One region of the Nonomuraea sp. NPDC049725 genome, then DNA from elsewhere that is predicted to be linked to it. Evidence: riboswitches for the same ligand, from Rfam matches in the RefSeq annotation. Region 1 holds a riboswitch; each other region holds the start of a gene.
What was found. Region 1 has a riboswitch for cyclic di-AMP ahead of AB0J53_RS03390 (CHAP domain-containing protein). Riboswitches for the same ligand answer to the same signal wherever they lie in the genome.

Region 1 (3,299 bases):
CCGATCCGCTCCACGTTCGCCAGGTCGCCGGTGACCTCGCCGACGCGCTGGGCGGTGCCGCCCTCGCGGGGGATGATCCAGAAGTCGGCCCACTTGTCCCTGTCGTTGGGCGTGGTGCCGTACCAGGCGAAGTACCGCTCTCCCACCTCGACGTCCTGGACGAAGTAGCCCTTGACGCCTTCGGGGGCGGGCATGTCGCCCACCACCCTGGTCGTGCGGGCAGTGCTGTCGTAGATCTCCAGGCGGCCGGCCTTCTCGAAGGAGGACTCGGCGGTCAGCAGCACCTCGGTGGGGGAAATTCCGGTCACCGGGCGATATTTCCAACCATCGGGGGCCGCCGCCGGCATCGTGAACACCGCCTCCGGCCACACCTCGGCCACCGGCTTCACCTCCGCCACCCTGGGGACGGCACTGGCCACCTCCCCGGGCGACACCGTGGTCACCGCGACCGCCGGCTCCACCGAGACCCGAGGCTCCCCCCGCCACACCGCCATCGTCCCCCCGGCCACCAGCACCACCGAGGCGGCCGCCAGGGCCATGCCCGCCCACTGCCGGCGTCGCCGCGACCGCCGCCGGGCCGCGACGGCCGCCGCCAGCCCGCCGGTCGGCGTGACGTGCCCGGCCCCGGCACGCAGGGTCCGGACCAGGTCCTCTTCGCTTCTCATCGTGCCTCCTGCAGCATTCGCTTGATCCGGAGCTTGTCCAGGGCACGCGCCGCCTGGCTGCGCACGGTGCCGCGCGAGACGCCGAGGATCGCGGCGATCTCCGCGTCGGGCAGGTCCTCGTAGTAGCGCAGCACGAGGACCACTCGCATCCTGGGCGGCAGCCGTTGCAGGTCCGCCCACAGGTCCGCATCCTCGTAACGGTCGAAGCGCCCCTTCTCCGGCACGACGGACACCAGTTCCTCCCGGTGCCTGCGCCGCCACGAGGTGATGTGCAGCCTGACCATGGTCGTGCGCACGTACCCCTCGGGGTCGTCCTTCTTGCGCACCCGTGACCAGGCGTCACCCAGCCTGGCCAGGGCCTCCTGGACGAGGTCCGCCGCGTCGTCCGCGTTGCCGGACAGCACGTAGCCGTACCGGAGGAGCGCGTCGCCCCGGCTCCGGACGAACTCGTCGAACTCGGTTGTGTGGTCCACGTATCCAGGGATCCTCCAGCACGCCGTACCGTTGCACGAAACGCGAAAAGCGCGCGCCCCCGGAAGGGGACGCGCGCTTTCGAGGCGGTCTGATCAGGCGGCGTACGACGGGTAGCCGTAGCCGGCGACCTGCGAGGTGGGACGGACCCGCTCCTCGACCTTGCCGTTGCCGGTGTTGCCCTCGATCGTGGAGATCGTGCCGTCACCGTTGTCCTTGACGACGAAGCCGACGTGGTCGATGGAGCTGATGTCCTTGCTGCCGCTCCAGGAGAAGAAGACCACGGCGCCGGGCTTGGCCTCCTGGCCCCAGCGGTCGTTGGCGGCGAACCACTTGGCGTGGGTCACGGTGTAGGCGTCCCAGCCGACCTGCGGACGGGCGCCGGTCTGCTCGCCGACCCAGGAGACGAACATCGAGCACCAGGCGGCGTTCAGGTAGTCCTGGCGGTTGCCGCCGTCACGCTGGACGGTCTCGGCGGCGCGCTGGGAGTTGGCGTACCACTCCTGGAACTTGGTGCCACCGCCGGCGGCGTTCTCGGAGGTGCCGACCTGGGCCTTGGCGACGGCCAGGACCTGCGAGGCGGAGACGTTGACCCTGGTGTTCTGGTTCGTGGCGGCCTGCTGGGCCTGGGCGGCCTGCGGCTGGGTGTTGGCGGTGGTCGCGGTGCTGGCGTCCGCCGACACGTGGGCGCCGAAAGCGGTCGCGACGAGCGCGGCGCCGAGGACGGCCTTGGACACGTTGATCTTGGGGGTGCGGATGGGGCGCATTAAGGGTAACTCCTCGCTTCCATACCGCTTACCGGGTTAGCTGACGGGTTCGGGCGTGGAAGCTGCCCTACGGCGATGTTGGTGCCGATTCACCCCGGTGGAACACATGGGTCCCCGGTTCCGCGTGTGAGCGGATTCAGCGGTCACAGGTCGGTCCCTGTGATGGACGGTGGGTCGTGACGCCCGAGAGTCGGTCGCGTCTTACCCGCGTACAGAAATGTCCAACACACCCCTGACCTGGGTAATTCCCTCGTAACGAAATTTCCACGAAACCGGCCGCGGGCGGGGGCCCGCGGCCCGGCTACTCCGCGGGAACGTAAAGGCTGAGCGTCTCGGCGATGCACGCCGGGCGCTTCTCGCCCTCGACCTCGATGGTCATCTTGAGGTTGGACAGGTAGCCCGCCGGTGTCCCCTTGACGTCGGTCAGCTCGGCCGTGGCCCGCACCCTGGCCCCGACCGGCACCGGGCGGGGGAAGCGCACCTTGTTCAGGCCGTAGTTGACGCCCATCGCGATGCCCTCGACCCGCACCAGCTCGAACATGAACGCCGGCAGCAGCGACAGGCTCAGGTAGCCGTGCGCGATCGTGCCGCCGAACGGGCCCTCCTTGGCCCGCTCCACGTCGACGTGGATCCACTGGTGGTCGTCGGTGGCGTCGGCGAAGAGGTTGACCTGTTCCTGGGTGACGGTGCGCCACTCGGTGGGGCCGAACTTCTCGCCGACGGCAGCCTTGAGTTCCTGTACGTTCGCGAAGGTCCGCATGAGGCGGAACGCTATTGCGCCGGTGGGACCGCTGCCAAGTTCAGCACCCGGAACTTGTCCGGCTTGTCCCCCTTGGTGGCGCCCCAGTAGAAGACGGTGCTCGGTTCCGACGAGACGCCCGCCCCGTACCAGTTGCCCGGGTTGCCGAAGCTCACCATCGTGCCCGTCGCCAGGTCGTACACCGCATTGCCCGCCGCCAGGAACCGGTCCAGGATCGGGTAGCGCGCCACGCCCATGCCGATGCCGCGCGCGACCTCCCGGGGCGGCTGCGAGCCGTCGACGCGGCTGATGACCGTGCCGCGCTCCGCCCGGCCGTAACACCAGACCGGCCCGCAGCGCATGCCCTGCACGCCCGGCGGCGCCGCCACGGTGAGGCTGGAGCCGTCCTCCAGGTTCACCAGCCGGAGCTGGTTGCGGTCCAGGTCCCCCGGCAGGTCGGTCACGTCGGTGGCCCAGGGCCACTGGATGAGGTGCAGGCCGTCGCTGCCGGGGACGCGCTCGGGCTCGATCCCGCCGAGCGGGTGCCGCCACACGCCGCCGTCGACCTCCGACCAGACGACGTGGTCGCCGTCCAGGCCGATCGCGTCGAGGTCGGCGTCCTGGCCCACTCGGCTGGCCACCAGCCTGGCCTCGCCG
Region 2 (3,299 bases), on a different contig from region 1:
CGTGCTGGGGTTGGCGACGGTCAGCGGGACGCCCAGCTCGCGCGCCCTGGCATGAACGGCGAGGTCGGCCTCGGCCTTGGACGCCTCGTACGCGCCCAGCCGGGCGTAGTCGGGGCGGACGCCGCTCACCCGGTAGCCGCTGATGTGCACGAGCCGCCGCAGCCGGGGGAGCGTGGCGGCCCATTCGAGCACGTGGAGCGCGCCGGTCACGTTCACGGCGCGAGCCTCCTCGACGCCGAGGCCGAACGCGAAGCGCGCCGCGGCGTTGTAGACGTCGCGTGCCTGGGGGAGTCCGGTGAGCGGGCGGGTGAGGTCGGCGGTGACGACGTTCAGCCCGCCGGTGGCGACGCCCCGCTCGGCCAGCCACGGGGTGAGGGTGTCGGTCCGCACGGCCGCCGCCACCCGCTGCCCGCGGCCCAGCAGCTCGGCGACGAGTGCCCGGCCGACGAAGCCGGTCGCGCCGAAGACGATCGCGTCCAAGAGAGCTCCTCAATAGATCGGTCTACATATTTTCTGGGCGTGAAAAGAGCCGCCTCCGTGGCGGGGAGGCGGCCCCGGGGGTCAGCGCAGGAGCCCGGCGAGCACGGCGGCGACGCGGTCCAGCGGCTCCCGGCTGCGGTGCGCCTTGGCCAGCAGCAGCGCCCCCTCGATCAGCGCCAGGACGGTGACGGCGAGATCGTCGGCGTCCGGTCGCCCCGCGAGCCGCGTACGCAGGGCGGCCTCCCATGACGTGTAGACCTCCGAGCACGCCTGCTGGAGCGGGTCGCTGGCGGCGGCCATCTCGAGCGCCACGGTGGCCACCGGGCAGCCCTTGCGCCAGCCCGACTCCTCCAGCCGGTCGCCCAGCAGCCGCAGCACCTCGTCCACGGCCAGATCGTCGAAGGCCGACCCGATCGCCGCCCCGGCCCGCCGGATCGACTCGCCGACCAGCTGGTCCTTGCCCTCGGGGAAGTGGAAGTACAGCGACCCTCGCGGCGCCCCGCTGGCGGCGATCACCTGATTGAGCCCGGCATTGGCATAGCCGCCCGCCTCGACCAGCTCCTGGGTCGCCTCCAGGATCCGCAGCCGAGTCTCGGCCCCCTTCTTACCCATGCCGAAAAACTAGACCGATCTACATATTCTGTCAACGCCGAGCCGGCCGGCCACGTCAGTGCATCGAGATGTGGACGTGGTCGTAGTGGTTCTCGGTGATGCTGCCGCGGTTGGACATGGCGTTCCAGCCGGAGCCGTGGTTGATCCGCTGCTTCCAGATCACGTACTTGACGCCGAGCTTGTCCCGGTTCTTCACGGTCCATTCGGCGATGCGGTCGCCGAGGGCGTTGTTGGCCGCGGTGGGCATGGAGCCGCCGGCGCTCATCATGAAGTCGCAGGCCCGCCCCAGCGGATGCTCGCCGCTGGAGCCCGAGCGGAAGCACCCGACGCTGAACGGCAGCTTGAAGCTCTTCTCGATCTGCGCCTTCATCGCCCGGGTGCGGGCGGTGATGTTGTCGGTGCCGCTCGGCAGCTGCGGGGCCCAGGTGCCGTCGGAGCGCCGCCCGGTGCTGAACGGGATCAGGTCCTCCAGCTTCTTCTCGATGTCGCCGATGACGCCCTCGGCCTCGTCGCGCTGCTTGGCCACCTCGGTCGTGTCGGCGCTGAGCCGGCGGGCCAGGGCGGCGGCCGCGTCGGCGGCCTTCTTCTGCTCGTCGCGGGCGGCGGCGACGCCGGCCACGATGGCCTGCTGCTCGGCGGTGAGCTGTTCGACCACGGCCGCGCTGGCCCCGTCGGGCGGCACCATGTAGTAGGGCAGGCCCAGCGTGCCGCTCTGGTAACGAAGTCTGGCGAGCTCGCCCACCTTCAGCTGGGCGGCGGCGAGCGCCTGGTCGGCGGCGGCGAGCCGCTTCTTGGCCGCCTCGGCGGCCTCGCGGGCCTTGGCGAGCTCGACGCGTTTGGCGTTGTAGCGCTCGATGAGCTGGTCGACCTTCTTGTTGAGCTGCTTCAGGTCGCCGCGGAGCTGGCTCTCGGACGGCTTGGGCTCGGCCGCGGCCGGTGCTGACCAGGTGGCGAACGTCATCGCTGCCGCGGTGACGACGCCGATGGCAAGTCGCGTGGGGGACGCTGACGCCACGTGCGGGGTTTCCTCTCCCTCTGCCGGCCGGGTTAGCTGACGGGTTCGGGCATGGGAGTCGCTTCCCTACCACCGAAGTGGATTCACCCCAGGTGCGGATGGGTCCCCGGCTCCCGGGCAACTCGCCCGGGATTAGGCGTACACGGTGCTATGACCGCGCTTGAAGGGATAGTAGTGGTAGATCACGAGTAATGCGACATCAATCGGAAATCAATTAGTGATCTACCTGTGATCGAAGCATGCGTGCCGCCTCTTCCGGGAGCACGTCGTTGACGAAGGCTCCCATGGCCGACTCCGATCCCGCCAGGTACTTCAGCTTGCCCGGCGCCCGCCGGATGCTGAACAGCTCCAGATGAAGATAGCCCAGCTCACGGTCCTGCCGGACCGGCGCCTGGTGCCAGGCCGAGATGTACGGCATCGCGACCCCGAACAGCCCGTCCAGCGCGCGCAGCACCGAGGTGTAGAGCGGGGCGAACGCCGCCCGCTCGGCCTCCGACAGCGCCGCCAGGTCCGGCACCCGGCGATGCGGGTAAAGATGCACCTCGAACGGCCACCGCGCGGCGGCGGGCACGAACGCCGTCCACAGCTCGTTGGCGGCCACCACCCGGGTGCCCGCCTCCCGCTCGGCCGCCAGCACGTCGGCGAACAGGTTGCGCCCCGGCCGACGCCCCGCGTAGCGCCTGGCGGCGCCGAGCTGCAGCTTGGTGCGCGGCGTGACGTACGGATAGGCGTAGATCTGGCCGTGCGGGTGGAAGAGCGTGATGCCGATCTCCTCGCCCCGGTTCTCGAAGCAGAACACCTGCTCCACGCCCTCGATCGAGGACAGCTCGGCCGTGCGGTCGGCCCACGCCTCCATGACCAGCTCCACCCGGTCGTCGGAGAGCTGCGAGAACGACGAGGAGTGCTCGGAGGTGAAGCACATCACCTCGCACCGCCCCACACCCGGCCGGACCTCGCTCAGCCCGCCCACGTCCGCGTAACTGCCGAGATTGCGGGAGAACGACGGGAACCGGTTCTCGAACACGACCACGTCGTAGTCGTCCGCCGGGATCTCCGACGCCCGCTCTGCGGACGACGGGCACAGCGGGCACTCGTCGGCCGGAGGCAGGAACGTGCGCGTCTGCCGGTGCCCGGCCACCGCGATCCACTCCTCGGTCAGCGGGTCGTAGCGCAGCTCCGACGCCACCGGCCG
Region 3 (3,299 bases), on a different contig from region 1:
CTGGCCGACGACGACCCGCAGCTGCTCGATCAGCTTCTGGCGCTGCCGCAGGTGCATCTGATCATCGACGGCTACAACGTGACCAAGTCCGGCTACGGCACGCTCACGCTCGCCGACCAGCGCGCCCGCCTGATGACCGGGCTCGGCGGGCTGGTCGCGCAGACGCGCGTCGAGGTGACCGTGGTGTTCGACGGCGCCGAGCTCAACTCTCCGGTGCAGGTGGTGGCGCCGCGCGGGGTGCGGGTGCTGTTCAGCGCGCCGGGTGAGATCGCCGACGACCTGATCCGCCAGCTCGTCCGGGCCGAGCCGCCCGGCCGGGCGATCGCCGTGGTGTCCTCCGACCGCGAGGTGGCCGAGTCCGTCAGGCGGATGGGCGCCAGGCCCGTGCCGTCCGCGCTGCTGCTGAGGCGGCTCGGTCGCGCCTAGATGACGAATATGGCGTTTAGGTGAGGATTACTCGCCACTTCTGTACTATTTCGCCCCGAGGATGATCCCCTGGGAGGCGACGCTGTGAGGTTGGGCCGGGTGCCGCTGGCCGCGGGTCTGGTGTTCGGACTGGTGATGACCCCCGTCGGAGGGGTGCTGGCCGATCCCAAGCCGACTCTCGCGCAGGCGAGAGCGAAGCTCGACAAGCTCAACGACAAGGCCGACAAGGTCGTGGACCGCTACAACACGGCCACCGAGAAGTACAAAGAGGCCAAGGCGCGCTACAGCCGGCTGAACGACACGTACAAGCGCAAGCTGGCGACCGTCGCGGATCTGCGCGGTGAGGTCGTCAACATGGCCGTCGAGACGTACAAGCTGGGGGGCGACTTCTCGACCCTGCCCACCATGATGACCAGCGACGATCCGGCCGATCTGCTGTATGGGATGGCGTTACGCGGGCAGCTCGCGCAGGAGCGCACCCAGAAGCTCGCCGCGTTCGACCGGGCCAATCAGGGGCTGAAGACCGACCGTGACCGCGCCGAGGAGGCGCTGGCCGCGGCCGACAAGGAGCGGGACGCGGTCAAGAAGGACCGGGCGGAGATCCTGGACCTCATCAAGGACCAGAAGAAGCTCCTCGACCGGCTGGGCGCGTACAAGGCGGGCAATCCCAACAGCACCGGCCTCAAGTACACGGGTCCCGCCTCGGGCAACGCGGCGGCCGTGCTGCGCTTCGCGTACGCGCAGGTCGGCAAGCCGTACGTGTTCGGCGGCACCGGGCCGGGCGGCTACGACTGCTCGGGGCTCACGCAGGCCGCCTGGCGGGCCGGTGGCGTGTCGCTGCCGCGCACGACCTGGCAGCAGTGGTCGTGGGGCGCCAGCCGCAAGGTGTCGCTCAACGCGCTGGAGCCCGGCGACCTGATCTTCAGCGAGGGCCTCGGGCACGTGAGCATCTACGCGGGCGGCGGCAAGATCGTGCATGCGCCGCAGACGGGTGACGTGGTGAAGGTGGTCACACTCTCGTCGTACGGGCGCCGCCTCGTGGGCGCCGTACGCCCCTGACAAGACGGGGTCGGCCCAAGTGTGAGGAGGGTCACACTTGGGTAACGAAACCCGCTGCTCCGGCGGGGGATGAGGACCTGACTCCCGGCGTGTCTGATCTTTACTCGCTTACTCAGGCTTTGCCATTACGTGACTTTTCGGCGTAACTTCTGGCGTCGCGGCGTTCCAGCCAGGACGCCCGCCGGTCACCATCGGGTCCCCCGATGTTCGACAGAGAGAACCATCCGCCGGTCACCGCGGCCAGCGCCCCCGAGGCGCGAAGACGCGGCGGTGGCCTGCCGAGTCCGTGCAGCCAGGAGGCACGGAGCCGGGGACCCAACGATCCCGTACGCGGTGATCAGGGGTGAATCGGCGCGTTCAGCGCCGTAGGGCGACTTCCAGGCCCGAATCCGTCAGCTAACCCGGTAGGCGTTCGTGGAAGCCCCTAGGAGCAATCCTGTCTACCCTCTCGCACAACCCCCGTCTGTCCCGTCTCGCCCTGAGTGGCGTAGCGCTGATCACCGTGACGGCCGGAGGTCTGGTCGTCCACGCCCCGACGGCGCAGGCGGCGACGACGAATGAGTTCGCCACCACCGCGGTGACCAAGACGGAGAAGTCCGTCAAGTCGTCGAAGGTGGCAAAGGTCGCTCGGCAGAAGGCCAAGGCCCGCAAGGCCGTCTCCGTGGCCAAGAAGCAGATCGGCGACCCGTACCGTTACGGCGCCACCGGCCCCGGGTCGTTCGACTGCTCCGGCCTCGTCCAGTACGCCTGGAAGAAGGCCGGGGTGAAGATCCCGCGCGTGACGAACAGCCAGTTCGCGCGCATCAGGAAGAAGGTCTCCTACAAGCACCTGCAGCCGGGTGACCTGATGTTCTTCCGCGGACTCGGGCACGTGGGCATGTACGTCGGCGACGGCAAGATGGTCCACTCGCCGAGAACGGGCCAGCGTGTGCGCGTCGAGAAGCTTCGCGGCTGGCGCAAGGCGTCGTTCGCGGGCGCGGTGCGTCCCGGTCTGTGACCTGCGCCGAAGGCCCCGTCCCCGCCCCGGGACGGGGCCTTCGGCCTTCCCGGGCTCCGGACCGGGCTGACGCTCAGGATCGGCGGCTACGATCGGGCAGCGTGTCCGACAGGGGGTCCGGCAGCGGGCCTGGAAATGGGCCCGGCGGCACGTCCGGCAAGGGGCTCGGCAGCACGTCCGGCAGCACGTCCGGCAGCACGTCCGGCGGCGCGCCCGGCAGCACGTCCGGGAGGGTGTCCGCGCGGGGGCGCCGGCGGGTCGTGCCGGTGGTGCTGCTGGTTGTCGCGGCGTCCCTGGCCGGGGGGTCCGGGCCGGTCCTGGGGCCGGGAGGCGCCGCCATCGAGGCGGGGGTGCTCGCCGGCGTGCGGGCGCGCTGGGGCGACGGGCTCGACGTCGTACGCGGTGAGCGGTCGCTCGTCGCCGGGCAGGACGCGCCCCCCGGGCTGCTGGCGGACCTGGCGCGCCGGGCCGACACCGCGGGGCGGCGGGTCGGCGGAGTGCTGGGCGGTGACGTCCGGGCCGTGGTCCTGGTGCCCGCCTCGGCGCGGGAGGCCGCCGTGCTGGCGGGCGTCGCGTCGGTCGACGGGCTGGCGGCGGTGGCCGACCGGGGGCGCGTGATCGTGGTGCCCGAGCACTTCGCCCGTCTCACCCCGGTCGGGCGTGACGTCGTGCTGGCCCACGAGCTGACCCACGTGGCCGCCGGGACCGACGGGCTGCCCGTCTGGCTGTATGAGGGCTTCGCCGACTACGTGGCCTACCGGGACGCCGGGCTGCCCGTCGAGGTGGCCGCCGCCGAGCTGGCCGCCGAGGTGCGGGC
Region 4 (3,299 bases), on a different contig from region 1:
CCAAGCGCTCTCTCGTGGGACGCACCCCTTCCCACCACGCGGCCCCTGCCGCTCAGTGGGGGTCACGCCTCCATGAGGCGGCGGCTTCCCACGAGCCGGCGGCTGCGCCGCACCACGCGGGCCCACAACCCACCGGCACCGCCCAGCCCAGCAACGGGGTCGGACCGCCCGGGGTACGGGCGGCCGGTGGGGCCGCGCCCCCGGGAGCCGGGCACCGGAGGGGCTGGGTCCGGCCTGCCGGTGGGGTCGGGCCGTCCGGGGTGCGCGCCGCCGGTGAGGCCGCGCCCCTGGGGCCGGGCCCAACTGAGGGGGGCGGGCCCGGGGGACCGGTGGGGGTGGGCCGTCCGGGGCGTGGGCCGCCGGTGGGGTGGGGCCGCCTCGGCGGAGGCCGCCAGAGGGCCGGATTGCCTGGGGGCCGGTGGGTTGGGCCGTCCGGGGCGTGGGCTGCCAGTGTGGTCGGGCCGCTCCGCCGGGGGTCGCCGGTGGGGTGGGGCCGCCTCGGCGGAGGCCGCCAGAGGGCCGGACTGCCCGAGGCGCCCCTTCCGGGGGCCCGCCCCCTCCCGGGGTTGCCGCCATCCTGGGGCTTCCGCCTGCCCGGCGGGGTGCGGCCTTCGGGGAGGGGGCGCCGCTTCCGGGAGTCACCCTTCCGGGGTTGCCGCCACCTGGGACTCCCCGCCTGCCCCGGCGGGGGCGCGGCCTCCCTGGGAGGAGGCCGCCGCAGCGGGGTCGCCTCCCACTGGGGCGTCGCTATCGGATGGTCAGGGTTCAGGTGGGGAGTCGAGGGTGGCGCGGAGGGTGGCGTGGCGTTGGGCGGTCTCGGGGGTCAGGGAGGTCTCGGGCATGTCCGAGGGGTCGAAGACCTGCCAGACGTCCAGGCCGATGCCGTCGTGGCCGGGCGGGACGGGGACGCGCAGGGCCCATTCGAGCGCCTCCTCCCGCGACTTGACCTGGATGAGCCAGAAGCCGGCGATGAGCTCCTTGGCCTCGGCGAACGGCCCGTCGATGACGCGGGCCTTGCCGCCGCTGTAGGCGATCCGGGCGCCGCGCGAGCTGGGGTGGAGCCCTTCGGCGGCCAGCAGGACGCCGGCTTTCACGAGCGACTCGTTGAAGGCCGTCATGTTGTCGACGAGCTCCTGGCTCGGCAGGGCGCCGGCCTCGGTCTCCTCGCTGGCCTTGCCGACGATCAGGAATTTCACGGTGCGTTCTCCTCGTCCAGGCGGTGAAGCGGGCTCCCGGCGAGCCTGCCACACCTGTGCGTCGTCCCGGAGGGGGCCGGATCGACACGGGGAGGGGAGAAAACGCGGAAGCGCGCGCCCGGGGGAGGGGCGCGCGCTTCGCGAAGGGAGGTCAGGCGGCGTACGAGGGGTAGCCGTAGCCGACGACCTGGGACTTGGGCCGGACGCGCTCCTCGACCTTGCCGTTGCCGGTGTTGCCCTCGATCGTGGAGATCGTGCCGTCGCCGTTGTCCTTGACGACGAAGCCGACGTGCTGGATGGCGCTGATGCTCTTGCTGCCGTTCCAGGCGAAGAAGACGACGGCGCCGGGCCTGGCCTCGGTGCCCCAGCGGTCGTTGGCGGCGAACCACTTGGCGTGGGTGACGGTGTAGGCGTCCCAGCCGACCTGCGGGCGGGCGCCGGTCTGCTCGCCGACCCAGGAGACGAACATGGAGCACCAGGGGGCGTTGAGGTAGGCGCTGGGGTTGCCGCCGTCGCGGGCGACGGTCTCGAGGGCGCGCTTGGAGCTGGCGTACCACTCCTGGAACTTGGTGCCGCCGCCGTAGGCGTTCTCGGAGGTGCCGACCTGGGCCTTGGCCAGGGCCAGGACCTGGGAGGCGGTGACGTTGACCTGGTTGGCGCCGGCCCTGGTCTGCGTGGACTCGGACATGGTCTGGGTCTCGACCTGGTGGCCGGGCTCGGCGGCCTGGGCGGGGAGTGCGGTGGTCATCCCGGCGCCGAGTCCGGCGGCCAGGACGGTTGCGCCGAGGGTGGCGCGGAGGGAGGCGCCGGCGCGGGGGTGAAGCTTCTTCGGGGCACGGGTAAGACGGTGCTTCGCCATCGAGGGGATTACTCCTTGCTTCCATGCCGCTTACCGGGTTAGCTGACGGGTTCGGGCGTGGAAGCTGCCCTACGGCACACAAGGTGCCGATTCACCCCAAAGGACATGGGTCCCCGGCTCCGCGCAAGGCGGATTCAGCGGTCACAGGACGATCCTGTGAGTGTCGTGCGATGGTTGGCAACGACCGGACAAACCGGACGTAAGCCGCGAATGCGCCATAAGGTAATACATCCGCCAAGGCATTACAAGTCGATAAAGTCGCAGCTAGGCGAGTTGCCCGCGCGCGTCGGCCAGGAGCCCCATCATGGCAAGGGATTCGTCAAGAGGCATGATCGCGCTCTCGGTCCGGTTCTCGGCCAGCGCGTCCCGCACCTCGCGCAGCTCCCCGGCGTAGCCGTTGTCGGCCGGGTCGAGCTCGTGCTCCTCGGTCTCCATCGACGGCCCGCTGAGCACCACCCGCCGGGGCGCCCAGAACGGCGCGTCCAGGTCGGCGCGCATCCCGGTGCCCACGATGCTGGCCGAGTTGGGGAAGTGCGCGAGCAGCGAGGTGTCGACCAGCGCCCGCCGGCCGCCCGGGTAGACGAGCACCCCGCCCGCCTCCGCGTCGACCCCGTTGGGCGCCAGCGCGCCCGTCAGGTGCATGGACTCGGGCATGCCGAGGAAGAGCTGGGCCAGCCCCAGGGGATAGATGCCCAGGTCGAGCAGCGCGCCCCCGCCCAGCTCGGGCGCCCACAGCCGGTGCGCGGGATCGTACGGCAGCGCGAACCCGAACGAGGCCCGCACCGAGCGGATCTCCCCGAAGCGCGGGTCGTCCTTGAGCATGCGCACCAGCGGGTTGAACCGCATCCACATGGCCTCCATCAGGAAGACCCCGGCCTCGCGGGCCAGGCGGACCATGCGCTCGGCGTCGGCCAGGCTCGCCGCCAGCGGCTTCTCGCACAGCACCGCCTTGCCCGCCGCGATCGCGGCCTCGGCCACCTCCAGGTGCTGGGCGTGCGGGGTCGCCACGTAGACGGCGTCGACGGCCGGGTCGGCGCACAGCTCGGCGTAGGAGCCGTGGGCGGACTCGGCGCCCAGCGTCGCCGCCAGCGCCTTGGCCCGGCCCAGGTCGCGGGAGCCGACGGCGGCCACCCGCATGCCCGGCTCCGCCGCGATGACCGCCCCCACGGTCCTGGCGATGCCGCCCGTCGCCGCGATGCCCCACGCTAGATCTCGCACGCGGGAGATCGTACTGATTCATCCGC

Region 2: another riboswitch for cyclic di-AMP. It lies ahead of AB0J53_RS30250 (hypothetical protein); the one in region 1 lies ahead of AB0J53_RS03390 (CHAP domain-containing protein).
Region 3: another riboswitch for cyclic di-AMP. It lies ahead of AB0J53_RS15970 (C40 family peptidase); the one in region 1 lies ahead of AB0J53_RS03390 (CHAP domain-containing protein).
Region 4: another riboswitch for cyclic di-AMP. It lies ahead of AB0J53_RS39295 (CHAP domain-containing protein); the one in region 1 lies ahead of AB0J53_RS03390 (CHAP domain-containing protein).

The regions. Positions count from the first base shown of each region.
Region 1 covers NZ_JBFANJ010000001.1:652,072-655,370, forward strand. The annotation lists gene AB0J53_RS03380 (hypothetical protein) at 1-665, opposite strand, end outside; gene AB0J53_RS03385 (SigE family RNA polymerase sigma factor) at 662-1,138, opposite strand; gene AB0J53_RS03390 (CHAP domain-containing protein) at 1,232-1,903, opposite strand; cyclic di-AMP (ydaO/yuaA leader) riboswitch at 1,914-2,055, opposite strand; gene AB0J53_RS03395 (MaoC family dehydratase) at 2,205-2,663, opposite strand; gene AB0J53_RS03400 (hypothetical protein) at 2,675-3,299, opposite strand, start outside.
Region 2 covers NZ_JBFANJ010000012.1:259,240-262,538, forward strand. The annotation lists gene AB0J53_RS30240 (alpha/beta fold hydrolase) at 1-480, opposite strand, end outside; gene AB0J53_RS30245 (TetR family transcriptional regulator) at 562-1,092, opposite strand; gene AB0J53_RS30250 (hypothetical protein) at 1,148-2,107, opposite strand; cyclic di-AMP (ydaO/yuaA leader) riboswitch at 2,115-2,256, opposite strand; gene galT (galactose-1-phosphate uridylyltransferase) at 2,322-3,299, opposite strand, start outside.
Region 3 covers NZ_JBFANJ010000005.1:371,896-375,194, reverse strand. The annotation lists gene AB0J53_RS15980 (NYN domain-containing protein) at 1-426, shown strand, start outside; gene AB0J53_RS15975 (NlpC/P60 family protein) at 511-1,485, shown strand; cyclic di-AMP (ydaO/yuaA leader) riboswitch at 1,752-1,911, shown strand; gene AB0J53_RS15970 (C40 family peptidase) at 1,988-2,482, shown strand; gene AB0J53_RS15965 (hypothetical protein) at 2,584-3,299, shown strand, end outside.
Region 4 covers NZ_JBFANJ010000022.1:33,811-37,109, reverse strand. The annotation lists gene AB0J53_RS39300 (YciI family protein) at 759-1,196, opposite strand; gene AB0J53_RS39295 (CHAP domain-containing protein) at 1,348-2,055, opposite strand; cyclic di-AMP (ydaO/yuaA leader) riboswitch at 2,068-2,205, opposite strand; gene AB0J53_RS39290 (Gfo/Idh/MocA family oxidoreductase) at 2,320-3,273, opposite strand.